3 regions of the Streptomyces sp. NPDC059906 genome follow, and region 2 is predicted to be linked to each of the others. Evidence: riboswitches for the same ligand, from Rfam matches in the RefSeq annotation. Region 2 holds a riboswitch; each other region holds the start of a gene.
What was found. A riboswitch is a leader RNA that binds a small molecule or an ion and turns the genes downstream of it on or off. The one in region 2 is predicted to bind cyclic di-AMP.

Region 1 (9,953 bases), on a different contig from region 2:
TGGAGAAGCCGCTGTTCGGCCTGGTGGGCGGGCTGACCCTGGTGAACGTCTTCATCGCGGTGCTGTGGACCTGACCGCCGCCCCGGAGTCCGCCGCCGCGGACCGCAGCCCGGCCCGGGCCCGGCCGACCGCCCCCGCCGCGACCGCCAGCCACCCGGCCACCGCGATCCACAGCAGCGCCCGGCCCGGCGCGTCCAGCCACGGGACGTCGACGACGGCGGACACCGACAGCGTCGCCGCCGCCGTCATGCCGAGCGGGAAGACGGTCGACCAGCGGCGCACGTCGTAGCGCAGGCGGGGCCAGGCGATCTCGGCGGCCAGGAGCACGGCGTACCAGGCGAGGTCGAGCGTGAGCAGGAAGACGGTCACGTCGTGCAGGACGGCCTGGTCGTCGGCGTTCCACAGGTACATGCCGGTCCCGGCCGCCGCGAGCAGCTTGGCACCGGCGAGCGCCGAGATGGCGAGCGCGCCGCCCGCCACCCAGTGGTCCCCGGAGCCCCGGGCCACCTGCCGCAGGTCGAAGCGGAACAGCGCGATCAGGTAGAGCACGATCCCCAGCCAGAACGGCACCAGCGCCGCGTGCGCCAGCCACGGCGTCGAGGTGGCCGCGGCCAGCGTGGCGGCGAGCACGGCGAGCCCCTCCGTGGCCACGCAGCTCAGGAACACCGCCCCGGGCATCCGCCGCCCCCAGTGCTGCACCACCAGGAACAGCAGCCACGGCCACAGCAGGGCCGCCAGCGCCAGCAGCACCGCCGCCAGGAGCGTCCAGCCGAGCAGGGAGAAACGCGTGCCGAGCACGGTCGTCGCGGCGACGGCGGTGAGCGCCCCCGGTGTCCCGGCCCGCCGCACCCACTGGGCGTGGTCGGCCAGCAGCAGGTAGACGAAGTTCGCCGCCAGTATCAGCCAGGCGGCGCAGGCCAGGGCGAGGGCGATCCGGGACAGGACCTCGCGGCCCGTCAGATGCAGGGCGACCGACACGATGCCGGTCGCCATCACCGCGGCCCCGGCCGCCGGTGGACGCTGCGCCCACCAGGTGCGCAGCGCTGAGGGATGGGTGGCCGGTGGCATGGGCACGATGGTAAGGAACCGTGCTGGTCAGGCGGGGCGCACCACGCTGTAGATCGACGACTCGCCGTCGTAGAAGATCGACTCCTCGCGGACGTACGCGCCCGGCTTCGGGGCGTGGATCATCATGCCGTCGCCGATGTACAGGCCGACGTGGCTGATGTCGTCGTAGAAGAAGACCAGGTCACCGGGTTGCGCCTGGGAGACGGAGACGGTGGTGCCGGCGTTGACCTGGTCGTAGGTGACGCGCGGCAGCGTCACGCCGGCGGCCTTCCAGGCGGCCTGGGTCAGACCCGAGCAGTCGTAGGAGCCGGGGCCCGTCGCGCCCCAGACGTACGGCTTGCCGATCTGGGCGCGGGCGAAGGCGATCGCCTTGTCGGCCTTGGTGCCGGTCGAGGTGCCCGGCGTCGACGAGCCCGAGGAGTCCGACGAACCGGTGCCGCCGGAGCCTCCCGAGGATCCGGAGCCGCTCTCCTGCTGGGCGGCCTCCTCCCGGCGCTTGCGCTCGGCCTCCTCCTGCGCGGCCTGCTGCTTCGCCAGCTCGGCGGCCTTGCGGGCGGCCTCCTGCTGCTTCTTCTTCTCGATCGCCGCCAGCCGGGCCTTCTCCTCGGCGGTCAGCTCCGAAAGCAGCTCCCGCGCGGTGGCGAGTTTCTTCTGGACGGTCGACTTGGCCGTCTTGAGGTCCTTCTGCGAGTCGGTGAGCGTTTCGAGGCTCTCGGTGGCCTCCCGGCGCTTCTTCATCGTCTCGGACTGCTGGGTGACGTAGTCGTCGACGGCGGTCTTCTGCCGGCCGGTGAGCCGGTTCATCAGCTGGTTCTGGTCGAAGTAGTCCTGCGGCGAGTCCGCGAGCAGCAGCGTCGCGGTCTCCGGGACCGAGGCACCCGTGCGGTACTGGGCGGAGGCGAAGGAACCCAGCTCCTCGCGCGCGTCGTTGAGCTTCTGGGTGCGCTGGGCGACGTCGTCGAGGAGGGTGTCGACCTTCTTGCGCTGCTTGGTGGTCTTCTCCTTGGCCGCGTTGTACTTCTCGGTCGCCGACCCGGCCTGGCGGTACAGGTCGTCGACCTTCTTCTCGACCTCCTCCAGGGTCGGCCGGTCGTCCGACGGCGTGGCGCTGGCCGTCTGGGACAGCAGGGCGACGGAGGTGAGGGCCGCGGTGGCGAGGGCCGGGGTCCGTATGCCCGCGACGCGGGTACCGGTGGGACGCGACTTGCGGTGCGACGCCAAGGAGGCGACTCCTTCCAGTGCTCCGCCTACCGGGTTAGCTGTCGGGTTCGGGCGGTGTGGCATGGAAGGGTTGCCCTACGGCGCCTCCGTCCCTCATGGAGGGCGGTGTCGCCGATTCACCCCGAAGTTCTCGGTTGGGTCCCCGGCTCCGGCTGCCGTGCGGCGCACCGGACTCGGCGGAGGCCGCGCGGACCGGCGAGGTTCGCCGGAGGGGGTCGAGCGGCCTGCCCCGCACCGTAGCCAACTCGTGTGGCCGCTGTGAAGGTTGGTGGGTGATATGCCCGATACATTTTCGTGACCTTTTGTTCGGGCGCCCCCGGGGCGGTAATGGCCGTCACTCTTCGTGGTCCCGCTGGTCGCAGGGCGTGCCCGCGCCCGGGAGCGGTGGGCATTTTCCGGGGTGGCACCGGGTTGTCGGTGGGGCGCCCTAGACTCGGAGAGCGATGAGCAGCCTCTTTGACGACAGCTTCCTGGCGAGCCTCCAGACCCCCCGGGGTCACGAGGAGGAACCTCCGCCGCCGCCCGAGGACGATCACGGACCGGAGCCGGTTCCGCACGATCTGTTCGGCGGGAAGTTCGACGCGCCCCCGGAGCGGGACACCCACTACCGGGACGGCGCCCCGCGCCCCGCCCTGGACGCCGCGGCGCTCCTGGAGGGGCTGAACGAGAACCAGCGCGCCGCCGTCGTCCACTCCGGCTCCCCGCTGCTCATCGTGGCCGGTGCTGGCTCCGGCAAGACCCGTGTGCTCACCCACCGCATCGCCCACCTGCTGGCCGAGCGGAACGTCCACCCGGGCCAGATCCTCGCGATCACCTTCACCAACAAGGCCGCGGGCGAGATGAAGGAGCGCGTCGAGCAGCTCGTCGGCCCGCGCGCCAACGCGATGTGGGTGATGACCTTCCACAGCGCGTGCGTGCGCATCCTGCGCCGCGAGTCGAAGAAGCTCGGCTTCACCTCGTCGTTCTCGATCTACGACGCCGCCGACTCCAAGCGGCTCATGGCGCTGGTCTGCCGCGACCTGGACCTCGACCCCAAGCGCTTCCCGCCGAAGTCGTTCAGCGCGAAGATCAGCAACCTGAAGAACGAGCTGATCGACGAGGAGGATTTCGCCGCCCAGGCCGCCGACGGTTTCGAGAAGACCCTCTCCCAGGCCTACGCGATGTACCAGTCGCGGCTGCGCGAGGCGAACGCCCTCGACTTCGACGACCTGATCATGACCACGGTCAATCTGCTGCGCGCCTTCCCGGACGTCGCCGAGCACTACCGCCGCCGTTTCCGGCACGTCCTGGTCGACGAGTACCAGGACACCAACCACGCCCAGTACGCGCTGGTGCGCGAGCTGGTCGGCGTGCCCTCGGAGCACCCCGTGGACGTGCCGCCCGAGGCCGAGGTGCCGCCCGCCGAGCTGTGCGTGGTGGGCGACGCCGACCAGTCGATCTACGCCTTCCGTGGCGCCACCATCCGCAACATCCTCCAGTTCGAGGAGGACTACCCGGACGCGACGACGATCCTGCTGGAGCAGAACTACCGCTCCACGCAGACCATCCTCAGCGCCGCCAACGCGGTCATCGAGCGCAACGAGTCCCGCCGTCCCAAGAACCTGTGGACCAACCAGGGCAGCGGCGCGCAGATCACCGGGTACGTCGCCGACACCGAGCACGACGAGGCGCAGTTCGTCGCCGACGAGATAGACCACCTCACCGACGCGGGCGAGGCCAAGGCCGGCGACGTCGCCGTCTTCTACCGGACCAACGCCCAGTCCCGTGTCTTCGAAGAGGTCTTCATCCGCACCGGCCTGCCCTACAAGGTCGTCGGCGGCGTCCGCTTCTACGAGCGCAAGGAGGTCCGGGACGTCCTGGCCTACCTGCGGGTGCTGGCCAACCCGGAGGACTCGGTGCCGCTGCGCCGCATCCTCAACGTCCCCAAGCGCGGCATCGGCGACCGCGCGGAGGCGATGATCGACGCCCTCTCCCAGCGCGAGAAGATCAGCTTCCCGCAGGCGCTGCGGCGCGTCGACGAGGCGTACGGCATGGCCGCGCGCTCCGCGAACGCCGTCAAGCGGTTCAACACGCTCATGGAGGACCTCCGTACGGTCGTCGAGTCCGGCGCCGGACCGGCGACCGTCCTGGAGGCCATCCTCGAACGCACCGGGTACCTCGCCGAGTTGCAGGCCTCCACCGACCCCCAGGACGAGACCCGCATCGAGAACCTCCAGGAACTCGCGGCCGTCGCCCTGGAGTTCGAGCAGGAGCAGGCCGAGGGCGAGGAGTCCGGGACCCTGGCCGACTTCCTGGAGAAGGTCGCGCTCGTCGCGGACTCCGACCAGATCCCCGACGAAGAGGACGGCGACGGCGTCGTCACCCTGATGACCCTGCACACCGCCAAGGGCCTGGAGTTCCCGGTCGTCTTCCTCACCGGCATGGAGGACGGCGTCTTCCCGCACATGCGCGCCCTCGGCCAGGCCAAGGAGCTGGAGGAGGAGCGGCGCCTCGCCTACGTCGGCATCACGCGCGCCCGCGAGCGGCTCTACCTGACCCGGTCGACGCTGCGCAGCGCCTGGGGCCAGCCGTCGTACAACCCGCCCTCGCGGTTCCTGGAGGAGATCCCGGCCCCGCACCTGGAATGGAAGCGGACCGGGGTGAACGGTCCCGCGCCCTCCGCTCCGGTCTCGGGCGTGGCGGCGTCGCTGTCGTCGTCCCGGTCGCGGTCCCGGTCCTCGGCGTCGGGGGCCTCCGGCTTCGCCACGGGCAGGTCGGCCGGTGCCGAGCAGCCCACGGTCTCGCTGGCGGTCGGCGACCGCGTCACGCACGACCAGTTCGGGCTCGGCACGGTGGTCGGCGTCAAGGGCACCGGGTCCAACGCCGAGGCGACGATCGACTTCGGGGACACCAAGCCGAAGCGGCTGCTGCTGCGGTATGCGCCGGTGGAGAAGCTCTGACGGCGACCGTGACGGCCGACCCGCCGGTCCGCTGAGACGTTACGGCGTCACGTCGGGCTGATGCCGTGGCTGCGCAGCCAGGGAAGCGGGTCGATCGACGAACCGCCCGCGGGGCGCACCTCGAAGTGCAGGTGCGGACCGGTCGAGTTGCCCGAGTTGCCGGAGAAGGCGATCGCGTCGCCCGCCTTCACGGTCGTACCGGAGGGGACCTGGTAGCTGGAGAGGTGGCAGTACCACGTCTCCGTGCCGTCCTTCGCGGTCACGATCATCATGTTGCCGTAGGCGCTGTTGTACTGCGTCCGCACGGTGCCGTCGGTCGCCGCCATCACCTTCGTCCCGTACGACACGGGGAAGTCGATGCCGGTGTGGACGGACATCCAGTTGATGCCGGCCTGACCGTAGTACGCGCTGAGGCCGTGCTGCGCCACCGGGAGCGCGAACTTGGGGCGCAGCCGTTCCTTGCGGGCCGCTTCCTGCGCCGCGCGCTTCTTCTCGGCGTCCTGCTGGGCCTTGAGGTCGATGCGCTCCTGCGTCCGGCTGGCCCGGTCGGCGAAGTCGTCGGCCCCGGCGGCCAGGCTGGTGAGCTGGGTGTCCAGCTTGTTGTTGGCGGCGGACGGTTTCACCGGCGCGGCCTCGGCGTTGCCCGGGTCCGGCGCGGACGCCGCGGTCTCCGTGCCCTCGTCGCCGGTCAGGCTGCCGACGGAGGCGGCCGCGATACCGGCGACGCTCATCACGCAGGCCGACGGCACGGCGATGGTCAGCAGTGCGGAGCGCTTGGCGGGCTGACGGCGACGGGAGCGCGCCCCGGCGCGGGAGCCGGTGCGCGAGCCGGCGCGGGCGGCCGGGATCCGCGCGGCCGGCGTGACCTCTTCCTGGTCGTCCAGCAGGGCGGTCACGGCGGGGAGTTCGCCGGTGGCGGCCAACTCGACGTCGTACGCGCCGGGTTCGGTGCTGTGGTCGACGGGCGCGGCGCCGTCCGGTACGGGGTGCTCGGCCGGGCCGGCCGGGTCCTCGACCACTTCGGTGGCCGCGGGGCCCGTGTTCCACTGCGTGGCGTCGTAGGCGCCGGTGTCGAAGGTCTGCGTGCCCCAAGCCCACTGCTGGGTCGCGTCGGCCGGAGCGCCGGACTGGTCCGGGTGGCTCCAGGCGCCGGTGTCCCACTGGCCGGTGGCCTCGGTGCCCGTACCGTGCGGCGGTACGGCTTCGTGCTGCTGGTAACCGGCCGTCCACGTCGTCGTGTCGTAGGCGCCGGTGTCGAAGGCGGCGTGGTGCTGGGCCGCGTACGCGTCGTAGTGCGGGGACTGCTCGCCGCCGGTGGACCACTGGGCGGTGCCGTACGAACCCGTCGTCTCGGGGGTCCCCGCGTAGTGGCCGGGCATGCTGCCGAAGAGGGGGTCCGCGTCGAAGGCCGAGCTGTCGGCAGCGCCGGGGGAGAAACCGGTGGAGGCGTAGCCGCCGCCGTACGTGGTGAGGTCGCCGTACTGGGCTTCCCCCGTGCCGTACGACGCGTAGTGCGCCGATGCGGCGTCGGAAGCCGAAGCCGGGGCGGTCCTTGTCCCCGACGGGTGACGGTCGTTCACCAACTTCTCTTTCGCCTCGACAACAGGGGCTGCCAGAGCAGTGCGGCGACTGTACCCGGCGGTATACGGGCACGACAATCTTCGTCAGGTTTCGCGAGCGAAGGAAACGGGCAATCGGCCGTGTTTTGGGGGACGGCGGGCACGAGTTTGGCTTTGTGTTCGAGAATTGTTCGAGTCCGAACGGGTTGCTTCGTTCTCAGGCGACGGTCAGCCCGCCGGAGCGTTTGCCCGGTTCCACGTCCGTTTGCCCGGCTGTCTCCGGTCCGGCGGTGTCGAGTGCCTGCCGGATCCCGGTGGCCACGGCGGGGTGCACGGGCAGGGCGAGGTGGCCGATGCCGCTCACCCGTACGTTCTGCACGCTCAGGTCGGGGTGGTCGAGGCAGGCCGTCTCCAGCGGGTCCATCACGCGGTCCAGATCGCTCCAGAAGCTGACGAACCGGGTGCGGCAGCCGGGTGCCGGGCGGGTCAGCTCCTCGATCACGGCCGATCCGGGGCGCATCTGGCGCACGATCGGGTGCGCGTTCGCCAGCGGGACCACCTTGGTGCCGGTGTGCGGGGTGCCGAGCGTCACCAGCGTGCGCACGCGGAGGTCTCCGCCGAGGCGCTGCACGTAGTAGCGCGCGATCAGCCCGCCCAGGCTGTGCCCGACGACGTCGACCCGCTCGCTGCCCGTCCGCTCGCAGATCTCCTCGATGTGCCGTCCGAGCAGCTCGGCCGCGGTGCGGATGTCGCAGGTCAGGGGGGAGTAGTTCAGCGACTCGATCTCGTGCCTGCCGTGCTGGGCCAGGCTGCGGCGCAGCAGCAGGAAGACCGAGCGGTTGTCGATGAAGCCGTGCAGCAGGACGACCGGGGGGCTGGCCGGGGCCGGGAGCCTCGGGGGCGGAGGCGACGGCTGGGGGTCCTGGGCGCCCGTCGGGCGCAGGGCCTGGGCCGGGTGGCGCTCCTGGACGATCCCCGAGGGGTAGAGGAGGAGGTGACCGGCGAGGATCGCGGCCTCCAGGGCGCTGGCCTTGAGCAGGGTCAGGGAGAGGCCGGTCAGCCGGCCCGGGAGACTTGCCAGCTCCGGCAGTCCTGGGACCGCGGGGAGCCCTGGAAGGCTGGGGAGCCCTTGCAGACCGGGAAGTCCCGGGAGCCCGGGCAGGAGACGCTGGAAGAGCGGGAGAAGGGGCAGTGCTGCCGTGGTGACCTTCATGGGCCGACCTCCTGTCGGCACGCGCAGGGACGCCTCTGTCCCCCGTGTGCCCTCGTGGAGCGCCGTGACACCAGTGACTGGTGCTGTTTGCGAGGTTTATGCCTACCCGTGATACGGCATGCCGTATCAGAGACCGGTGGGTCTGATGAAGTCCGAGTGGCTCACGGCTCCCCGTGCGCGTGTCGCCGCCGCGCCCTGGGTTGGCGCCCGGCGAACGTGTCCCACCGTGTGATTTCCCCCTCTGTATCCACCGCGAAACTGCCGGTTGCGGGATGCTGGCGATAACGTTCGTTCACTTCCCCCGGACGCTGTGGTGCGGGGATCCGCGCCGCGAGGACGTGAAGTGTGCGGTACTTGTCGGTACGGATGGATGTAGTCGCTTCATGGAGGCAGTGATGGGTGTGGCAGCCGGTCCGATCCGCGTGGTGGTGGCCAAGCCGGGGCTCGACGGCCACGATCGCGGGGCCAAGGTGATCGCGCGGGCCCTGCGTGACGCCGGTATGGAGGTGATCTACACCGGGCTCCACCAGACGCCCGAGCAGATCGTCGACACCGCGATCCAGGAGGACGCCGACGCGATCGGTTTGTCCATCCTCTCCGGTGCGCACAACACGCTCTTCGCCGCCGTGATCGAGCTGCTCCGGGAGCGGGACGCCGCGGACATCCTGGTCTTCGGCGGCGGGATCATCCCCGAGGCGGACATCGCCCCGCTGAAGGAGAAGGGCGTCGCGGAGATCTTCACGCCCGGTGCCACCACGGCGTCCATCGTGGACTGGGTCCGGGCGAACGTGCGGGAGCCCGCGGGAGCGTAGCCCTCGGTTGCCGGGCGGGGCTCACGACCCCGCCCCGAGTTCCCCGGCCATCGCCGCGCGCAGGCGCAACGTGGTGACGAGCCGCTGGAACGCCTCCGCCCAGTACCCGCCGGCCCCCGGCGACGCGTCCTCCGGCTCGTCCGGTATCGCCAGCAGGCCGTCGAGCCGGCCCGCCTCCGAGGGGTCGAGGCAGCGTTCGGCCAGGCCCATGACGCCGCTGAAGCTCCACGGGTAGCTCCCGGCGTCCCGGGCGATGTTGAGCGCGTCGACCACCGCCCGGCCGAGCGGCGTGGCCCACGGCACGCCGCACATGCCGAGCAGCTGGAACGCCTCGGACAGCCCGTGCGTCGCGATGAACCCGGCGACCCACTCGGCGCGCTCACCGGCGCTCAGCGTGCCGAGCAGTTTGGCCCGCTCGGCCAGGGAGACCGCGCCCGGACCGCCTGCCTCCGGTGCCGTGGGCGCGCCGAGCAGCGCCCTCGCCCACACGCCGTCGCGCTGTCGTACGGCCGCGCGGCACCAGGCCGCGTGCAGTTCGTTCCGCCATCCGTCGGACACCGGCAGGGCGACGATCTCCTCGGCCGTGCGTCCCGCCAGCCGGGCCGGCCAGGTGGCCAGCGGGGCCGCCTCCACCAACTGGCCGAACCACCACGACCGTTCCCCCCGCCCGGCCGGCGGCTTGGCCACCACGCCGTCCCGCTCCATGCCCGCGTCGCACTCGTGCGGCGCCTCGACGGCGATCGCCGGCGGGGTGAGGGTGCGGTCGGGGGACACGCACGTCGCGGCCCGCGCCGCCATCCGCGCGGCCAGCGCCGAGTGCGGCAGCGCCGACAGCAACTCCGCCGCCGTGGCCCGTACGTTGCGGCTGCGGTCGGCCAGCGCCTGTTCCAGGAACGGCTCGTCCGCCGCCGCCAGCCCCGTCCGCAGCGAGTCGAGGAACATCAGCCGGTCCTCGGCCCGCTCGGTCGCCCAAGTCGACGCCAGCAGCTCGCGGGCGCCGGCCGGGTCGCGGGCGCGCAGGGACGCCAGGAGGGCGACCCGTTCGGCGAACAGGCCCTCGTCCCAGAGCCCGCGCACCCGCTCCGTCGCCTCGGCCCCCGGGAGTGCGGTCCCTCCGCCGGGCGTCGCGCGCAGGGCGAAC
Region 2 (9,953 bases):
GATCCTCGTCGGGGCCGGGACGGTCCGGGCCGACAATCCGCGGCTGCTGGTGAACTCGGCCGAGCGGCGGGCCGCCCGGGTTGCGGACGGACGGGCGGAGTACCCGCTCAAGGTCACCGTCAGCGGCAGCGGTGAGCTGGATCCGGCGGCGCGGTTCTGGCACACGGGTGGGGACAAGGTGCTGCTGACCACGGACGACGGGGCTCACCGGGCCCACGCGCTGGGGATCGGCGCCGACGTCGTGTCCCTCGGGCCGGACCTCGACTGGCGGGCGGCGTTGGAGTACCTCCACGACCGGCGGGGCGTGCGGCGGCTCATGGTGGAAGGGGGCGGGACCGTCCACACCCAGCTGCTCCAGCAGGAACTCGCCGACGAGCTGCAGCTCGTGCTCGCGCCGCTCCTGGTCGGGGACCCGGCCGCGCCCCGGCTGTTCGGGCCCGGTGCCTACCAGGGCGGGCGGCTGCGGCTGGTCGAGACGCGGCGGATCGAGGACGTGGTGCTGATGCGGTACCTCCCGACCGCACCCGGCACCGGTGACCGCGTCGCCGCCGCCGACCGGCACTGGCTGGCGCTCGCCTGCGAGCTGGCCGAGCTGTGTCCGCCGTCGGACACCGCCTTCAGCGTGGGGGCAGTCGTGGTCGCCGCCGACGGAAGCGAGCTGGCGCGGGGGTACTCGCGGGAGGGCGGTGATCCGGTCGTGCACGCCGAGGAAGCCGCGCTCGCGAAGGTCGACCGGGAAGACCCGCGGCTGGCCCGCGCCACCGTCTACAGCAGCCTGGAGCCCTGTGCCCGCCGCGCCTCCCGGCCCGCGCCCTGCGCCCGGATCATCCTCGACGCCGGGGTGCGCCGCGTCGTCACCGCCTGGCGGGAGCCGGACACCTTCGTGGCGGGGGCGGACGGCAGCGGGGTGCTCACCGCCGCGGGTGCCGTCGTCGTCGTACTGGCCGAGTACGCGCGGCGGGCGAAGGCGCCCAACCGCCACCTGGAGGGGTAGGGAGCGCGGGGCGAGGAGATACCGATGTGCATTCCGCCCCCGGGATGACGTACAGTGGTGAGCACAACGACGCGGGGTGGAGCAGCTCGGTAGCTCGCTGGGCTCATAACCCAGAGGTCGCAGGTTCAAATCCTGTCCCCGCTACTGAAGGCCGAGGGCCGGAATCCGAAAGGGTTCCGGCCCTCGGTGCGTTTCCGCAGGTGCCCCGTGTCATCCGGTCGGCCCCTCACCGCTCGCCGCCCGTCCCCGCCCCCGCAACCCTGGAGTGCGGGACGGCAAGCGGCGCGGACGTACGGGGCGGCGGGAGACGAGTGGTGCGGCCAGGTGACGTGGACGACGAGGGAGCGGCCGCCAGAGCCGGTGGCCGGCTCCCCGGCGATCCCGTGCCCGACCCCGGCCTCGGCCTCGACGACGAGCCCCAGCCCGTGCCGCCCCCGGGGCCGCCCCGACGGCGGGTCGCGTACGGGCGCGCCTTCGTGCACGCGCTCCCCGTGCTGCTGATCGCCGTCGCCATCCTGTACGACATCTTCACCCCGAGGTATTTCACCGCCGGCCCGCTCTACACGGCCGCGCCCCTGATCGCCGCCCCGCTCTACTCGCGGCGCGGCACGGCGCTCACCGGCGCCGCGGTGGTCGTCGCGGTCATCGCGCTGCAGCTCGGCAAGGGCGTCATCCACTACGTCGACTCCCTCACCGAGCTGATCACCATCGCGACGGTCGCGGTGCTCGCCGTCCTCGTGAACGGCATGGTCCGCCGCAGCAGCGAGCGCCTCGTCTCCGTCCGCGAGATCGCCGAGGCCGCCCAGCGCGCCGTCCTGCCCGAACCCGCGGAGCGGATCGCCGGCTTCGAGATCGCCGTCTGCTACGAGGCCGCGCAGGCCGACGCCTTCATCGGCGGCGACCTGTACGCCGTGCAGGACAGCGCCCGCGGCGTCCGGCTGATCGTCGGGGACGTGCGCGGCAAGGGCATGGGCGCGGTGGCCGCCGTCGCCGTGGTGATCGGCGCCTTCCGGGAGGCGGCCGAGCAGGAGGCGACGCTGGAGGCGGTGGCCCAGCGCCTGGAGCGGGCGCTGGCGCGCGAGGGCACCCGGCGCGACGGACTGGACGCCTTCGAGGGCTTCACCACCGCCGTCCTCGCCGAACTCCCGCACGGCGACGGCACCGTACGCATCGTCAACCGGGGCCATCCCCCGCCCCTGCTGCTCCACGGCGACGGAACCCTCGGCCCGCTGCCCGCCCACGAGTCGGCGCTGCCGCTCGGCATGGGCGAGCTGGGCGTGTGGCCCGACCGGGCGGAGGAGGTCGCCTTCCCCGGCGGGGCCACGCTGCTGCTCTACACCGACGGGCTGACCGAAGCCCGGGACGCGAAGGGCGAGTTCTACGATCCGCAGACGCGGCTGGCCGGCCGCGTCTTCCCGCATCCGGCGACCCTGCTCGACACCCTCGCCGAGGACGTGCGCCGGCACTCCGGGGGCGGCATGGCGGACGACATGGCGCTGCTCGCCGTCCGGCGTCCTCGGCGCGCTGATCATGATCATTGTCACGAGCCGTGACAGCGCGACCCCCCTCCGCATAACAACTGATACACCGTCAGAAGAAAGTGCCGCGAAGGGGAATACCGAGGCCCGGCCAACTCGCCCGGTTTTCACCGGTCGTGAGGCGTACGTCCCGGCCGTATTCGGTAATGATCAAGAGGAACGGCTTGGAATCGGAGCCTCGCGTCTATTAACGTTCGATAACGCAGCGCGGTCGTCCCAGCCGTCACAGAAGGCGGCTCCGTGCGCACGCGCCGAATCCCGCAAGGGAACCGGGGAACCACCACATTGGGGTGAATCGGGCGTATGCCGCCGTGGAAACACGGTCGGCAGGCACCCGTAGGAGACCTTCCTGCTCCGAACCCGTCAGCTAACCCGGTAGGCGAAAGGAAGGAAAGGAGTACGCCCACGTGGCGTCAAACCGGCCTGCCCCCGAGGCCCCGTCCGCGCCCAGTGGGCACGGCACCGACACCTTCGGCTACGACGGCTACCGCGCCGAAGAGGGTCCCTGGGAGGAGTGGAATCCCACCGCGGAATCCATCCGCCCCGTACGCGGCCGGCACCGCGTGGCCAAGCAGCGCGGCGGACTCGCCCGCAGCTCCACCGTCCTCGGCGTCGGTGTCATAGCCGCCGTCGGAGCGGGCGGCATGGCCAGCGCGCAGACCGGCAAGCCCCCGGTGTCCATCTCCATGCCGGACCTGCCGAACGTCGGCTCGCTCATGCCCGGCGGTGACGAGCAGTCGGAGCCCGAGGGTTCCGCCACCCCGCTCAGCGGCATCACCCAGGCCGTCGCCGCCGACAGCGCGGAGGGCGCCGACACCACCGGCGCCGGTGAGTCGCTGCGGGCCCGGATCATGGCGCAGGCCGAGCAGCAGCAGGCGCAGGTCGAGACCAAGGCCGCCGCCGAGGCCCAGGCCGCAGCCGAGAAGAAGGCGCAGGAAGCCGCCGCCAAGGCGGAGAAGGAGGCCGAGGAGAAGGCCGCCGCCGCCAAGAAGAAGGCGGAGGAGGAGGCCGCGAAGAAGGCCGAGGCCGAGCGGCTCGCGAAGCTGGCCAAGCAGTACACGCTGCCGACCTCCTCGTACACGATCTCCTCCACGTTCAACCAGGCCGGCTCCCTGTGGGCCTCCGGCCACCACACCGGCCTCGACTTCGCCGCCCCCACGGGCACGCTGCTCAAGGCGGTGCACAGCGGCACCATCACGTCGGCCGGCTGGGACGGGTCGTACGGCTACAAGACCGTCCTCACCCTCGACGACGGCACCGAACTCTGGTACGCGCACCAGTCGTCCATCAACGTCAGCGTCGGCCAGAAGGTCACCACCGGTGACGTCATCGGCCGCGTCGGCGCCACCGGCAACGTCACCGGCGCCCACCTCCACCTGGAGGTCCACACCGGTGACGGCTCGGGCATCGACCCGATGGCCTGGCTGCAGAGCAAGGGCTTGACCCCCTGATCCACCCGCTGGACCATGACGGTCCTGACGGCAACCGTTCCTTTGGACTGGACGGAGGCAGCCCGCTCAGCCGCACGCCCCGAACGGTCTTGGGCGCACTGGTCCCCGGCGTACTCAACCCCGAGGCGGCGACACGGATCCCGTCCGTGGTCCGTTCTCGGGAGGCCAGTTTCCTCACGACCTGGCCAGTTGGACACGGCCAGAGGCGACGGGGAGGCCCCGAACCATCACTCCGGTGGAGCGGGGGCCCCGCACGCTGGCGCCGTACCCGGCGTCCCAGATCGCGCTGACCACGTTAGCCCGGTCGGCCCGCGACAGCGCAACCCAGGACCCCGACGATCACACGATCGAGCTACATCGCCGGCAACCGAGACGACGTCGTCCTCGCCACCAAGGTCAGCCAGCACCCCGAGTACCCGGGCCTGTCCGCCGCGAACATCAAGGCCGCGGCCGACGCCTCGCTGCGCCGCCTGGGCACCGATCACATCGACCTGTACTACACCCACTTCGACAAGCCCGAGGTGCCGGTCGAGGAGATCGTCGGCGCGCTCGACGAACTGGTGAAGGCCGGCAAGGTACGGCACATCGCCGCCTCCAACATCTCCGCCGAGCGGCTCGCGGCGTCCCTGGAGTTCTCCGACCGCGAGGGCCTCGCCCGCTACGTCGCCCTCCAGCCGCACTACAACCTCGTCTCCCGCGACACGTACGAGGGCGAACTGCGCGACCTCGCCGAGCAGGCATCTCTCGCCGCCGTGCCGTACTACGCCCTCGCGGCCGGCTTCCTCACCGGCAAGTACCGGCCCGGCACGGAGGTGGACAGCCCGCGGGCGGGCGGTGCGGCCCGGCACCTGGAGACCGAGCGGGGCCGCCGGGTGCTGGCCGCCCTGGACGAGATCGCCGCGGCCCACGAGGCTCCCGTCGCCACGGTCGCCCTCGCCTGGCTGGCCGCCCGGCCGACGGTGGCGGCGCCGATCGCCTCCGCGCGCACGGTGGAGCAGCTGCCGGCGCTGCTGGGTGTGGCCGAGCTGAGCCTGACGGAGGACGAGGTCGGGAGGCTGACCCGGGCCTCCGCCTGATCGGGCGGCCGTCGCGTCGCGCACCTACGGCCGGTGCGGGCCGGGCGGCGCGTACGGGTGGTACGACGGTGCGTACGGCGGTACGGCCGGCGGTGCGTACGGGTTGTGCGGGGCCTGTGTGGTGTAGGGGGCCTGCGGGGCGTAGGGGCCGGGTGCCGTACGGAGGCCGTACGCGCCGGGCGTCCCGCCGTACGGATACGCCCACGGCGGCACCGCCACCGGCATCCGCACCGGCACGGGCGGCGGGGCGGTGGCCCGGGCCGCGTGGTCCAGGGCCGGGCGGGCCAGGTCCCGCAGGTGCCACAGGACGTCCAGCAGCGCCCGCTCCCGTGCGGCGAAGTCGGCGCCCGCCCGGCCCCGGCGGCCCCGCTGCCGCAGGAACGCCACCGAGGTCGCGCAGGCCTCGTACCGTGCCACCGCCCGCGCCCCTTCCTTCCCGGCGTGCCGGCGGGCGTACTGCCGGGCGATGCGGCGGGCCCGCATCGAGCCGAGCGCGTAAGGCTCCGCGGGCGTGAGCCATCCGGCCATGACGTACGCGGGCAGCTCGGCCCGCACGGTGCCCAGTTCGCGCTGCCGGGTCCAGATCACCAGCCAGGTCAGCAGGCCGAAGGACGGCACCATGAACGCCGCGTAGACGGCGAAGAAGCCGTACTCGCCGAACGCGGCCGAGCCGTTCCACAGGGCGTGCATGCCCATCGCGAGCAGCAGCCCGGCCAGCGGGAGCAGCGCCCGGCGCAGGCGGTGCCGGCCCGTCGAGAGCGCGGCGACGCCGAAGCCGATGCCGGTGAGCACGGTGAACAGCGGGTGCGCGAAGGGCGACATCACGACGCGGACGAAGAAGGTCGCGGCGGTGACCGAGGCGAAGCCGCTGTCACCGGTGAGCTGGTCGGTGCCGAAGGCGGTGCCCAGGTAGAGGATGTTCTCGGTGAAGGCGAAGCCGGTCGCGGTGACCCCGGCGACGACCACGCCGTCGACGATGCCGGTGAAGTCCCGCCTGCGGAACAGGAAGACCAGGAGGACGGCGGCCGCCTTGGCGGACTCCTCGACGACCGGCGCTATGACCGTGGCGCCCAGGGTGTCCGCGCTCGCCGGGTCGGCGGTCGCGGTGGCTATCCAGCGGGTCGCGAAGCTGTTGGCGACGATCGCTATCAGCGCCGCCGCGCAGGCCCCCCAGGCGAAGCAGAAGAGCAGGTTCCGCCAGGGGCCGGGGTCCACCCGGTCCAGCCAGCGGAACGCGGCCATGAGCAGCGGCACCGGCAGCACCGCCAGGCCCAGCCCCACCAGGAACCCCTGCGTGCCGGTCTGTTCGCGCACCAGGGCCAGGATCACCAGGCCGGAGAGCGCGAGCAGCGTGATCAGCGCGCCGTAACGGACCCAGGTCCGCTGCCACCAGTGCGTATGCCGGTGCACACGGGTCGGATACGGGGGACAGGTGGCCACGGCAGGACCCTAACCGGTGGGGAGCGGCTCCTTGTGCTGTACGCGACGGAAGAGCAGGTCGTTCACCACATGTCCCTTGTCCAGTCCCTGGCCCTCGAAACGGGTCAGCGGCCGGTGCTCGGGGCGCGGCGAGAATCCGCCGCCGGGCACGGTGTTCTCGAAGTCGGGGTGCGCGGTCAGCACGTCGAGCATCTGCTTCGCGTACGGCTCCCAGTCGGTGGCGCAGTGCACCACGGCCCCCGGGGCGAGCCGGGTCGCGGCCAGGGTCAGGAACTCCGGCTGGATCAGCCGGCGCTTGTGGTGCCGCTTCTTCGGCCACGGGTCGGGGAAGTAGACGCGCAGCCCGGCGAGGGAGTCGGGGGCGAGCATCTCGCGCAGCAGGATGATCGCGTCGCCGTTGGCCACCCGGATGTTGGACAGCTCCCCTCGCTCCGCGAGGCCCAGCAGGTTGCCCTGGCCGGGGGTGTGGACGTCGGCGGCGAGGATGTTGGTGTCCGGGGCGGCGGCGGCCATCCGGGCGGTGGCCTCGCCCATGCCGAAGCCGACCTCCAGGACGACGGGGCGGGCGTTGCCGAAGAGTTCGGCGAGGTCGACGACCCGCTGTCCGTCGATGTCCAGCCCCCACAGGGGCCACAGCCGTTGCAGCGCGTCCGCCTGCCCGGCGGTCACCCGGCTCCGCCGGGGCTGGAAGCTGCGGATCCGCCGCTCGAAGTGCGACCCGGCGGGATCGGCCTTCGGCCCGTCGGGGAAGCGGGGCTCGCCCTTGGCGCGGACGTGCCGCAGGGAAGCGGATGCGGCCTCGGGGGTGTGGTGGGAGTCAGACACAATGCGTCGATTTTAGACCGCGCCACGCGCCCGTGGTTGCGACAGGCCGTAGATGTAGTTAGAGTCTATAACGCAAGCGATTGGCTGAAGCGCCAGTTGAAGTGACAGTCGTACCCGTGGGGAGAGACACCGTGATTCACCACCAGATCCGCCTTGCCATGCGCCCCGACGCACCCCGGGACAAGGTCGAGGAAGCACTTGAGATGCTCCGCAGGATGGGGCGCGAGATCGATGCCGTCGCGTACTGGACGGTCGGGCGCGACGTGGGCGGCGACTTCGACTACGGAGCGATGTTCGCCGTCGAGGACATCGAGGGCTACCGGGCGTACATGCACGCCCCGCTGCACCGGCGGGTCGACGAGATCGGGCTGCCGCTGGTGCGCAACATGGTCTCCCAGGACCTGACCGACGACGAGGACCCGGCCACCGGCGACCGCATCCGCCAGATCCACGCCGAGCGCTTCGCGGGCGACCCGGCCCTCGTCGCCCTGATCGAGGGCCTCGGCTCGTACGAGGGCAGCAGCGCTCCCGGGCGCGGTTAGCCGGCCCGCCGCCCGCCGCCCGCGCCCGACGGGGTGCCGGGCGGTCGGGTGGTTCCTAGTCCGCCAGCATCGCCAGCGTTCTGCGGGCCACCTCCCGGCCGATGGGCAGGGACGCGGTCGCCGCGGGCGACGGCGCGTTCAGGACGTGCACCGCGTGGGCGCCCTCCTTGATCAGGAAGTCGTCCACCAGCGTGCCGTCCGCGAGCACCGCCTGCGCCCGGACCCCGGCCGGGGCGGCGACCAGGTCGCCCTCCGCCACCGCCGGCAGCAGTCTGCGGACCGCCGTGGTGAAGGCGCTCCTGGACAGGGACCGGCGCAGCTCGCCCGCCCCGTATCTCCAGTGCCGTCGGGCTATGTGCCACGAACCCGGCCAGGCCAGGGTGGCGCCCAGCTCGCGGGGGCGCACCACGCCCCAGCCGTATCCCTCGCGGGCCAGCGCCGGTACCGCGTTCGGCCCGACGTGGACGCCGCCGTCGATCCCGCGGGTCAGATGCACGCCGAGGAACGGGAAGGCCGGGTCCGGCACCGGATACACCAGTCCCCGCACCAGCTCCGGCCGCGCCAGCTCGTAGTACTCGCCCCGGAACGGGACGATCCGCATGCCCGGGTCGTCCCCGGTCAGCTGGGCGATCCGGTCGCAGTGCAGCCCGCCGCAGTTGACCAGAGCCCGGGCCCGGAGCACGTCCCCGGTGCGGGTCTGGACGGCGACGCCCAGGCCGGGGCGCCGGTCGACGCGGTGCACCTCGGCGCCGTAGCGGATCTCCGCCCCGGACGCCCGCGCGAGCTGCCGGGCCACGGCGCCGTAGTCGCAGATCCCGGTGGTGCCGACGTGTATGGCGGCCAGGCCCCGCACCTCGGGCTCGTACTCCTGGATCTGGGCGCCGCTCAGCTCGCGCACCGGTATGCCGTTCTCCCGGCCGCGCTGCACGAGGGCGTGCAGGCGGGGCAGCTCGGCGCGGTCGGTGGCGACGATCAGCTTGCCGGTGACGGCGTGGTCGATGCCGTACTCGGCGCAGAACTTGACCATCTCGGCGGCGCCCCGGACCGCGTAGCGCGCCTTGAGGGAGCCGGGGCGGTAGTAGACACCGCTGTGGATGACGCCGCTGTTGCGGCCCGTCTGGTGGCGGGCGGGGCCCGGCTCCTTCTCCAGGACCGTGACCTGGGTGCCCGGTGCCGCGCGCGTGATCGCGTACGCCGTGGACAGGCCGACGATCCCGCCGCCGATCACCAGCACGTCGCAGTCGTACACGGGGCTCCGAACGAGCCCGGCCCGCACTTCTTCCATGTCCCGGCCCACCTCCCACTTCGATAGTGCACTGCGCCACTGACAATGCCCTCAAACCCGTCAGGGGCGGGCGATCGGGCGATCAGGCCGGAGTCACCAGCAGGGGGCGGGCGCGCTCGCGCAGTTCCACCACGCGCGGCTCGTCGCCGTAGGGCTCCAGGCGGTGCAGGAGGTCCTTCACGTACTCGGTGGTACGGGCCGAGGAGATGCGCCCGGCCACCTCGACCGCCCGCACGCCCTGCTCGCAGGCCGCGTCCAGATTGCCGGACTCCAGCTCGGCCACCGCCGAGACGACGAGTCTGAGGCCGTGCGAGCGTACGAACTCCTCCGTCGGTTTCGACAGCGCCTGCTCGGTGAAGCGGCGGACCTGGCGTGGTGCCTTCAGGTCGCGGTAGCACTCGGCCGCGTCGGCGGCGAACCGGTCGTAGGAGTAGAAACCCAGCCACGTCGGATCGCTGTCGCCGGGGCGGGCGCGCTCCAGCCAGCTCTCGGCGGCCTTCAGGGCGGCGCCGGCCGCCACCGCGTCGCCCGCGCGCGCGTGGGCGCGTGCCTCGACCAGGCGGAAGAAGCTCATGGTGCGGGCCGTGGCCAGGCCGCGGTTGCGCTCCAGGGCGGCCTGGGCCAGGTCCACGCCCTCGTCGCCGAAGCCGCGATAGGTCGCCTGGAGGGACATGGAGGCGAGGACGTATCCGCCGAGCGGGACGTCGGCGGCCGCGCGGGCCAGGCGCAGGGCCTGGATGTAGTACCGCTGGGCCGCCTCCTGCTGGCCGGTGTCGAAGGCCATCCAGCCGGCCAGCCGGGT
Region 3 (9,953 bases), on a different contig from region 2:
TGCAGCCGGTCGCGCTTCTTGCTGCGGCGGAACTCGCTGCGGCGTCTGACGACCGTGAAGCGGTGGTCGAGATAGACCTCCAGCAGCTCCTTGAGGCCCAGGGTGAGGGGCTGGCCGTCGACCAGGGCGACGTTGTTGATGCCGAAGGACTCCTCCATGGCCGTCAGCTTGTAGAGCTGCTCCAGGACCGCCTCCGGCACGAAGCCGTTCTTGATCTCGATGACCAGGCGCAGTCCGTGGGCGCGGTCGGTGAGGTCCTTGACGTCCGCGATGCCCTGGATCTTCTTCGCGCCGACCAGGTCCTTGATCTTCGAGATGACCTTCTCCGGGCCGACCGCGAAGGGCAGCTCGGTGACGACGAGACCCTTGCGGCGCGCCGTCACCGTCTCCACGGACACCGTCGCCCGGATCTTGAAGGTGCCGCGGCCCGTCTCGTACGCGTCCCGGATGCCGGGCAGGCCGACGATGCGGCCGCCGGTGGGCAGGTCGGGGCCCGGCACGTGCTTCATCAGCGCGTCCAGGTCGGCGTTCGGGTTCCGGATCAGGTGCCGGGCCGCCGCGATCACCTCGCGCAGATTGTGCGGCGGCATGTTCGTGGCCATGCCGACCGCGATGCCCGAGGCGCCGTTGACCAGCAGGTTCGGGAAGGCGGCGGGCAGGGCCACCGGCTCCTGCTCCTGGCCGTCGTAGTTCGGGGCGAAGTCGACGGTGTCCTCGTCGATGGACTCCGTCATCAGGCCGGCGGCCTCGGCCATCCGGCACTCGGTGTACCGCATGGCGGCCGGCGGGTCGTCGTTGCCCAGCGAGCCGAAGTTGCCGTGGCCGTCCACCAGGGGCACGCGCATCGAGAACGACTGGGCCATGCGGACCAGGGCGTCGTAGATCGACGCGTCGCCGTGCGGATGCAGCTTGCCCATGACCTCGCCGACGACGCGGGCGCACTTCACGTAGCTGCGCTCGGGCCGCAGGCCCATCTCGTTCATCTGGTAGACGATGCGCCGGTGCACCGGCTTGAGGCCGTCGCGGGCGTCCGGCAGCGCACGGGAGTAGATGACCGAGTACGCGTACTCGAGGAAGGAGCCCTGCATCTCGTCGACGACGTCGATGTCGAGGATCTTCTCCTCGTACGAGTCGTCGGGCGGCGGGGTCTTCGTACTACGGCGGGCCATCGCTGCCGGCTCCTTGCTGAAGCGTGAACGGTGATCTGACGCCGTCCATTGTGGACTGCGGCACTGACAGCGACCGACCAGGACCCGTCACGGGCTGCCGGCCCGGCGCTGCCCGCAGGGTACGCCCTCGTCCCGGGGTGCCGTCCGCGCAGCCGTCTCCGGCGGCCCGTCAACCGCGTTCTCGCTCTCGGCGTACGAGGCCCGGGAACTCCACCGGCCGCCCGCACGCTTGCATACAGTGGCAGGACCGGCGGAATTCCGCAGTTCCGCCCATGGATTCCACCCGGTGGTTCACCCAGTGACTCCACCAGGATCTCGCGATCGAAGGGACGTACATGCCCATGGGTCACACGGCCACAGCCCAGGCAGGCTCCGGCGGCCTGACAGCGACCGAGCACCGCCTGGCCAACGGCCTGCGCGTGGTGCTCTCCGAGGACCACCTGACCCCGGTCGCGGCGGTGTGCCTCTGGTACGACGTCGGCTCGCGCCACGAGGTCAAGGGGCGCACCGGCCTGGCTCACCTTTTCGAGCACCTCATGTTCCAGGGCTCCGCCCAGGTCAAGGGCAACGGCCACTTCGAGCTGGTGCAGGGCGCCGGCGGCTCGCTCAACGGCACCACCAGCTTCGAGCGGACCAACTACTTCGAGACCATGCCCGCCCACCAGCTGGAGCTCTCCCTCTGGCTGGAGGCCGACCGCATGGGCTCCCTGCTCGCCGCCCTGGACGAGGAGTCGATGGAGAACCAGCGGGACGTCGTCAAGAACGAACGCCGCCAGCGCTACGACAACGTCCCCTACGGCACCGCCTTCGAGAAGCTGACCGCCCTCGCCTACCCGGAGGGCCACCCCTACCACCACACGCCGATCGGCTCGATGGCCGACCTGGACGCGGCCACGCTGGAGGACGCGCGCGCGTTCTTCCGCACCTACTACGCGCCGAACAACGCGGTGCTGTCGGTCGTCGGCGACATCGACTCCGAGCAGACGCTCGCCTGGGTCGAGAAGTACTTCGGCTCCATCGCCTCGCACGACGGAAAGCAGCCGCCCCGGGACGGTTCGCTGCCCGACGTCATGGGCGGGCAGCTGCGCGAGATCGTCGAGGAGGAGGTCCCGGCCCGCGCCCTGATGGCTGCCTACCGCCTGCCGGAGGACGGCACGCGCGCGTGCGACGCGGCCGACCTGGCCCTGACCGTCCTGGGCGGCGGTGAGTCGTCCCGCCTGTACAACCGGCTCGTCCGCCGCGACCGCACGGCCGTCGCCGCCGGGTTCGGCCTGCTGCGGCTCGCCGGTGCGCCCTCCCTGGGCTGGCTGGACGTGAAGACGTCCGGCGACGTGGAGGTGCCGGTCATCGAGACCGCCATCGACGAGGAGCTGGCCCGGTTCGCCGAGGAGGGCCCCACGGCCGAGGAGATGGAGCGCGCCCAGGCCCAGCTCGAGCGCGAGTGGCTGGACCGCCTGGGCACGGTCGCCGGCCGCGCCGACGAACTGTGCCGGTACGCCGTCCTGTTCGGCGACCCGCAGCTCGCCCTCACCGCCGTGCAGCGGGTCCTTGAGGTGACCGCGGAGGAGGTCCAGGAGGTCGCCAAGGCCCGCCTGCGCCCCGACAACCGCGCGGTGCTCGTCTACGAGCCCACCGCCCCCGCCGACGAGACCGACGCCACCGACGCCACCGACGAGAACGAGGAGGCGGCCAAGTGACCGAGCTCGCCACCATGGAATTCCACGCCCAGCCGCAGGCCGGCGAGCCCAAGCCCTGGGCGTTCCCCGCCCCCGAGCGCGGCAGCCTCGGCAACGGCCTGACCGTGCTGCGCTGCCACCGGCCCGGCCAGCAGGTCGTCGCCGTCGAGGTGCTCCTCGACGCCCCCCTGGACGCCGAGCCGGCCGGCCTCGACGGTGTCGCCACCATCATGGCGCGCGCCTTCTCCGAGGGCACCGACAAGCACTCCGCCGAGGACTTCGCCGCGGAGCTGGAGCGCTGCGGCGCCACCCTGGACGCGCACGCCGACCACCCCGGCGTCCGGCTGAGCCTGGAGGTGCCCGCCTCGCGCCTCGGCAAGGCACTCGGCCTGCTCGCCGACGCCCTCAGGGCGCCCGCCTTCGCGGACGGCGAGGTCGAACGACTGGTGCGCAACCGGCTCGACGAGATCCCGCACGAGCTGGCCAACCCCTCCCGGCGTGCCGCCAAGGAACTCTCCAAGGAGCTGTTCCCGGCCGACGCGCGCATGTCGCGCCCGCGCCAGGGCACCGAGGAAACGGTCGAGGCCATCGACTCGGCGGCCGTACGCGCCTTCTACGAGCGGCACGTCCGCCCCGCCACGGCCACCGCGGTGGTCGTCGGCGACCTCACCGGCGTCGACCTGGACGCGCTGCTCGGCGACACCCTGGGCGCGTGGACCGGCTCGGCCGCCGAGCCGCGCCCCGTTCCCCCGGTGACCGCCGACGACCGGGGCCGGGTCGTCATCGTGGACCGTCCCGGCGCCGTCCAGACGCAGCTGCTGATCGGCCGTACCGGCGCCGACCGGCACGACCGCGTGTGGCCCGCGCAGGTGCTCGGCACCTACTGCCTGGGCGGCACCCTCACCTCGCGCCTGGACCGCGTCCTGCGCGAGGAGAAGGGCTACACCTACGGTGTGCGGGCGTTCGGCCAGGTCCTGCGCTCCGCCCCGGACGGCACGGGCGCCGCGATGCTCGCCATCAGCGGATCCGTCGACACGCCCAACACCGGTCCCGCCCTGGAGGACCTGTGGACGGTGCTGCGCAAGCTGGCCGCGGAGGGGCTCACCGACGCCGAGCGCGACGTGGCCGTGCAGAACCTGGTGGGCGTGGCGCCGCTGAAGTACGAGACGGCGGCGGCCGTGGCGAGCACGCTGGCCGACCAGGTCGAGCAGCACCTGCCCGACGACTTCCAGGCCACGCTCTACCGCCAACTGGCCGCCACGGGCACCGTGGAGGCCACCGCGGCGGTCGTGAACGCCTTCCCGGTGGACCGTCTCGTGACGGTCCTCGTCGGCGACGCGGCCCAGATCAAGGAGCCCGTCGAGGCCCTCGGTATCGGCGAAGTCACCGTGGTGGCGGCCGAGTAGCGGCACGCGTGCGCGGCGGCCCTGGTGACCGGTGTGTCACCAGGGCCGCCGTTTGTCCGGATTGGGGGAGTGGTTGCCCGTCTGCCCTGTGGCGTGCGCTACAAAAAGCCTGTTGCGTTTGAGGATTGAACGCAGCCGCGTTTAGCGTCGTCCGGGCTGTTCGTCAGGCAGTGCGCCGCATCCGCGGCACCGGACAGCCATCGCCGAGTCCCCGTACGGCGCGAGCCAGGGGAGCCGGGGACCCATCGCAGTCCCTGGGGTGAATCGGACGCCCGCGCGCACCGCGAGGGGGTCCGTAGGAGACCTTCCACCTCCGAACCCGTCAGCTAACCCGGTAGGCGAGAGGGAAGGAAAGGACAAGCCTCTACATGGCGTTCACGCGCGCCACCGGGAAGCACCGCCGTACCGGCCGGATGCACCGCACCACCGTCCGCGCGGCGGGGGTCGCGGCCCTCGCCACCACAGGCGTGGTCGGCACCCTCGCGGCTCCGGCGCTCGCCGCCGAGCCCGAGGTGGAACAGACCGGGCTCACCCCGGTCGTCACCATCGGCGACTCCATAGCCGACGAGATCGACGCCCAGGCCCTCGCCCAGAAGCAGGCGGCCGCGGACGCCGCCGCCCGCGAGGCGGCCCGGGAGGCGGCCCGCGAGCGGGCGGCCGAGGCGGCCAAGGAGGCGCGCGAGGCCAAGGAGCGCGCCGCGCGGGAGGCGGAGCGCAAGCGCCTCAACACCTTCGTCGCGCCGATCACCGCCTCGTACGTCTCCACCGCCTACCAGGCCGGCAGCTCCCTGTGGTCCTCGGGCAGCCACACCGGCATCGACTTCCACGCCTCCAGCGGCACGTCCGTGCACTCCGTGGGCGTCGGCACCGTCGTCGAGGCCGGCTGGGGCGGCGCGTACGGCAACCAGGTCGTGATCAGGATGCACGACGGTACGTACACGCAGTACGGGCACCTGTCCTCCATCGGCGTCTCGGTCGGCCAGTCGGTCGAGCCCGGCCAGCAGATCGGCGTCTCTGGTGCCACCGGCAACGTCACCGGACCGCACCTGCACTTCGAGGCCCGTACGAGCCCCGAGTACGGCTCGGACATGGACCCCGTCGCCTATCTCCGCTCCCACGGAGTGAACGTCTGACGAAAAAGCCCCGGCTTCGAACTCGGGGCTTTTTGTATTCCATACCGGCTTGCTTGGCCTAGAGTCGCTGAAAGCGCGTCCATCGTCGGCGTTTCAGGGGATCAAGGCGGAGGTCGGTCATGCGTATTCCGGCGCATTCGGTGTGCACGGCGATCCGGGACGACATCGTGGCCGGCGTCCACGGACGCGGGAGCCGGCTCACCGAGGAAATCCTCGCCCGCCGCTACGGCGTCTCCCGCGTCCCCGTCCGCGAGGCCCTGCGCACGCTGGAGGCGGAGGGCTTCGTGGTGACCCGGCGGCACGCGGGCGCGTGCGTCGCGGAACCGACCGCGCGGGAGGCCGCCGACCTGCTGGAGACCCGCACGCTCCTCGAGCCGCTCGGTGCCGCCCGGGCCGCGCGGCGGCGCACCGACGCCCACCTCAAGGTGCTGCGCGGCCTGGTCAGGCTGGGGCAGGAGCGGGCCGGGCGGGGCACCGTGGACGAGCTGCGCTCCCTGGGCGGCTGGTTCCACGAGACCCTCGCCCGGGCGGCGGACAGCCCCTCCCTGACCGCGCTGCTGACCCAGCTCCGCCACAAGATCGCCTGGATGTACGTCGTGGAGGCGCCGGTCGGACCGGCGGAGCACTGGGCGGAGCACGCCGCGATCACCGACGCCGTGGCCCGGGGCGACGGCGAACGCGCGCGGGCGCTCATGACCCGGCACATCGAGCGGTCGGCGTCCGGGCACCGGCTCCGATTCGCCTCGGCGGCGTCGGCGACGGAGCGTGTGAGGAATACGCAACATTCCGTAAACACCGCGAGCCCGCTCCGGTAACACAGGTTCCGTATACAAAAGCGGGGGAATTCCGGCGGCTATTTCCGCCGTCCCGAATGCGCAGCAGTGGAAGCGTCAGTGGAAGCGGAAGCGGAAGCGGAAGCGGAAGGGAAAAAGGTGAAAGGCCCGTCCGGTGGTCCCGGCGGGCCTTTCGGTGCTGCTGTCCCGTCCGTCAGACGGTCTCGGGAAGCTCCTCGAGCCCCTCGGCGACCAGCTTCGCCAGCCGGTCCAGGGCCGCCTCCGCGCCCTCGGCGTCGGACGCGAGGACGATCTCCTCGCCCCCCTGGGCGCCGAGGCCGAGGACGGCCAGCATGGAGGCCGCGTTGACGGGGGACCCGTCGGCCTTGGCGATCGTCACCGGGACGCCTGTGGCCGTGGCGGCTCGGACGAAGATGGAGGCGGGGCGGGCGTGGAGACCCTCGGCCCAGCCGACGTTGACGCGGCGCTCAGCCATGTGATGCTGCCCTTCAGGTGTTCAGAGGCGTTGAAGTTGTCTAGACCAGTCTTGTCTAGACCAGTTTCCCACATCGTGAAGCAAGCCGGGACGACCCCGTGGGCCGCCCCGTAAAGGTCCCGGACCGCGGCCTCGGTCCGGACCTCCGTCCCCCACAGACTGCCCCGCGCCGTTGTCGTACGCGAGCCGTACTCTGGGGCCCATGCAGACCTCGTCGGACCGGCACGAGTACCCCGCCCACTGGGAAGCCGACGTGGTGCTGCGCGACGGCGGCACCGCACGCGTCCGCCCCATCACCGTTGACGACGCCGAGCGCCTGGTCAGCTTCTACGAGCAGGTTTCCGACGAGTCGAAGTACTACCGCTTCTTCGCGCCGTACCCTCGCCTGTCCGCCAAGGACGTCCACCGCTTCACGCACCACGACTTTGTGGACCGGGTGGGACTCGCGGCCACCATCGGCGGCGAGTTCATCGCCACCGTACGCTACGACCGGATCGGGGCCGGCGGAACGCCCGCCACCGCACCGGCCGACGAGGCCGAGGTCGCCTTCCTCGTCCAGGACGCCCACCAGGGGCGCGGCGTCGCCTCCGCCCTCCTGGAGCACATCGCCGCCGTGGCCCGCGAGCGGGGCATCCGCCGCTTCGCCGCCGAGGTGCTGCCCGCCAACAACAAGATGATCAAAGTCTTCATGGACGCCGGGTACACCCAGAAGCGGAGCTTCGAGGACGGGGTGGTCCGCCTGGAGTTCGGTCTCGAACCCACCGACCGCTCGCTGGCCGTGCAGTACGCGCGCGAGCACCGCGCGGAGGCCCGTTCCGTCCAGCGGCTGCTGCAGCCCGGCTCGGTCGCGGTCGTCGGCGCCGGCCGCACCCCGGGCGGCGTCGGCCGCAGCATCCTCGGCAACATCCGGGACGCCGGCTACACGGGGCTCCTGTACGCCGTGAACAGGGCCTTCCCCGAGGACATGAAGGAGCTCGACGGGGTGGTGGCGTGCCGTTCCGTGCGCGACATCGACGGGCCCGTCGACCTCGCCGTCGTCACCGTGCCCGCCGAACACGTCCCGGACGTCGTCACCGCGTGCGGCGAACACGGGGTGCAGGGACTGGTGGTGGTCTCCGCCGGATACGCCGACAGCGGCCCCGAGGGACGTGAACGCCAGCGCGCCCTCGTGAGGCACGCGCGCACGTACGGCATGCGCATCATCGGGCCCAACGCCTTCGGGATCATCAACACCTCCCCGGACGTGCGGCTCAACGCCTCCCTCGCCCCCGAGATGCCGCGCGCGGGACGGATCGGCCTGTTCGCGCAGTCCGGCGCCATCGGCATCGCCCTGCTCTCCCGGCTGCACCGGCGCGGCGGCGGGGTCACCGGCGTCACCGGCGTGTCCACCTTCGTCTCCTCCGGCAACCGCGCCGACGTCTCCGGCAACGACGTCCTCCAGTACTGGTACGACGACCCGGACACCGACGTCGCGCTGATGTACCTGGAGTCCATCGGCAACCCCCGCAAGTTCACCCGCCTGGCCCGGCGCACGGCGGCCGCCAAGCCCCTGGTCGTGGTGCAGGGCGCCCGGCACGGCGGCGTGGCACCCCAGGGGCACGCCGTACGGGCGACGCGGCTGCCCCACGCGACGGTCTCCGCGCTGCTGCGGCAGGCCGGCGTGATCCGGGTCGACACCATCACCGACCTGGTCGACGCGGGGCTGCTCCTCGCCCGCCAGCCGCTGCCCGCCGGACCGAGGGTGGCCATCCTGGGCAACTCGGAGTCCCTGGGACTGCTCACCTACGACGCGTGCCTCTCCGAGGGCCTGCGCCCGCAGCCGCCGCTGGACCTGACGACCGCCGCCTCGGCCGACGACTTCCACGCGGCCCTGGCCAGGGCCCTGGCCGACGACACGTGCGACGCGGTCGTGGTGACCGCCATCCCGACGCTGGGGGAGGGGGCGGCCGGGGACGCCGCGCTCGCGGAGGCCCTGCGCTCCGCGGCGGCCGCGGTCCCCACCAAGCCCGTCCTCGTGGTCCACGTGGAGCTGGGCGGCCTGGCGGAGGCCCTGTCCGCGGCGGCGAGCACGGCCCCGCAGCCGGCTCAGGGCACCGCCTCCCAGGCCACCCCGGGCACCACTTCCCAGCCGGCTCCGGCCACCGGCTCCGAAGCGGCTCCGGGCGCGGCCTTCCCGGTCGATCCGGGTGCTGTGCGGCAGGGTGGCCCGGCCTCCCGGGCCACGCCGGGCACCACTTCCCAGGCGGCTTCGGTCACCGGCGCCGACGCGGCTCCGGGCGCGGCCTTCCCGGTCGATCCGGGTGCTGTGCGGCAGGGTGGCCCGGCCTCCCGGGCCACGCCGGGCACCACTTCCCAGGCGGCTTCGGCCACCGGCGCCGACGCGGCTCCGGGCGCGGCCTTCCCGCCCGACCCCGGTGCCGTGCCACAGGCCACCCCGGGCGGCCCGGCCTCCCGGACGACCCCGGGCGGCGCACCCCATGCTGCTCCCGGCCCCGCCGATCGGGCCTCGTCCCGCCCGTCCGGTCCGTCCGCCGCCCCGGCCCAGTCGCCCACGGCCGTCCTGCCCCCGGAGGGAGCCCACCTCATCCCCGCCTACCCCGCCGCCGAGCGTGCCGTCCGCGCCCTCGGCGAGGCGGTCGCCTACGCCCAGTGGCGGCGCGACGCCGCCGACCCCGGCAAGGTGCCGGAGTACGAGGACATCGACGAGAAGGGCGCCGCCCAGCAGATAGCGGGGCACCTCGCGCGCGGGCAGGGGCTCACCCTCGGCAGCCGGGAGACCTGCGACCTGCTCGGCCGGTACGGGGTCCACGTGCACCGCGCCCTGCCCGCCGCCACTCCCGACGACGCCGCGGCCGCCGCGCGGACCATCGGCTACCCGGTGGCCCTCAAGGCCACCGCCCCGCACCTGCGCCACCGCGCCGACCTGGGCGGCGTACGCCTCGACCTCGCGGACGAGCAGCAACTGCGGCGGGCCTACGCCGAATTGACCGAGCTGTTCGGAAAGCCCGCGGAGCTGCGCCCGGTGGTCCAGGGCATGGCTCCGCGCGGCGTCGACACCGTCGTACGGGCGGTCATCGACCCGGCGGCCGGCGCGGTGCTCTCCTTCGGCCTCGCCGGCGCCGCCACCCAGCTGCTCGGCGACATGGCGCACCGGCTGATTCCGGTCACCGACCGGGACGCCACCTCGCTCATCCGCTCGGTCCGCACGGCCCCCCTCCTCTTCGGCTGGCGCGGCTCGGCCCCGGTCGACGCCGCCGCCCTGGAGGAGCTGCTGCTGCGGGTCTCCCGGCTGGTCGACGA

Region 1: another riboswitch for cyclic di-AMP. It lies ahead of ACFV9J_RS02205 (NlpC/P60 family protein); the one in region 2 lies ahead of ACFV9J_RS26060 (M23 family metallopeptidase).
Region 3: another riboswitch for cyclic di-AMP. It lies ahead of ACFV9J_RS37180 (M23 family metallopeptidase); the one in region 2 lies ahead of ACFV9J_RS26060 (M23 family metallopeptidase).

What each region holds. Positions count from the first base shown of each region.
Region 1 covers NZ_JBHWKU010000001.1:443,941-453,893, forward strand. The annotation lists gene ACFV9J_RS02195 (hypothetical protein) at 1-74, shown strand, start outside; gene ACFV9J_RS02200 (tellurite resistance/C4-dicarboxylate transporter family protein) at 52-1,068, opposite strand; gene ACFV9J_RS02205 (NlpC/P60 family protein) at 1,096-2,289, opposite strand; cyclic di-AMP (ydaO/yuaA leader) riboswitch at 2,296-2,478, opposite strand; gene pcrA (DNA helicase PcrA) at 2,733-5,228, shown strand; gene ACFV9J_RS02215 (M23 family metallopeptidase) at 5,276-6,808, opposite strand; gene ACFV9J_RS02220 (esterase/lipase family protein) at 7,005-8,000, opposite strand; gene ACFV9J_RS02225 (cobalamin B12-binding domain-containing protein) at 8,396-8,812, shown strand; gene ACFV9J_RS02230 (DUF5691 domain-containing protein) at 8,834-9,953, opposite strand, start outside.
Region 2 covers NZ_JBHWKU010000019.1:16,689-26,641, reverse strand. The annotation lists gene ACFV9J_RS26075 (dihydrofolate reductase family protein) at 1-994, shown strand, start outside; tRNA gene ACFV9J_RS26070 (tRNA-Met) at 1,065-1,138, shown strand; gene ACFV9J_RS26065 (PP2C family protein-serine/threonine phosphatase) at 1,324-2,547, shown strand; cyclic di-AMP (ydaO/yuaA leader) riboswitch at 2,772-2,928, shown strand; gene ACFV9J_RS26060 (M23 family metallopeptidase) at 2,940-3,983, shown strand; partial or broken gene ACFV9J_RS26055 (aldo/keto reductase) at 4,346-5,059, shown strand; gene ACFV9J_RS26050 (PrsW family intramembrane metalloprotease) at 5,084-6,499, opposite strand; gene trmB (tRNA (guanosine(46)-N7)-methyltransferase TrmB) at 6,509-7,324, opposite strand; gene ACFV9J_RS26040 (Dabb family protein) at 7,456-7,866, shown strand; gene lhgO (L-2-hydroxyglutarate oxidase) at 7,922-9,151, opposite strand; gene ACFV9J_RS26030 (hypothetical protein) at 9,234-9,953, opposite strand, start outside.
Region 3 covers NZ_JBHWKU010000044.1:17,554-27,506, forward strand. The annotation lists gene ACFV9J_RS37165 (DNA topoisomerase (ATP-hydrolyzing) subunit A) at 1-1,169, opposite strand, end outside; gene ACFV9J_RS37170 (M16 family metallopeptidase) at 1,505-2,866, shown strand; gene ACFV9J_RS37175 (M16 family metallopeptidase) at 2,863-4,251, shown strand; cyclic di-AMP (ydaO/yuaA leader) riboswitch at 4,443-4,607, shown strand; gene ACFV9J_RS37180 (M23 family metallopeptidase) at 4,620-5,384, shown strand; gene ACFV9J_RS37185 (GntR family transcriptional regulator) at 5,504-6,199, shown strand; gene ACFV9J_RS37190 (HPr family phosphocarrier protein) at 6,372-6,653, opposite strand; gene ACFV9J_RS37195 (GNAT family N-acetyltransferase) at 6,856-9,953, shown strand, end outside.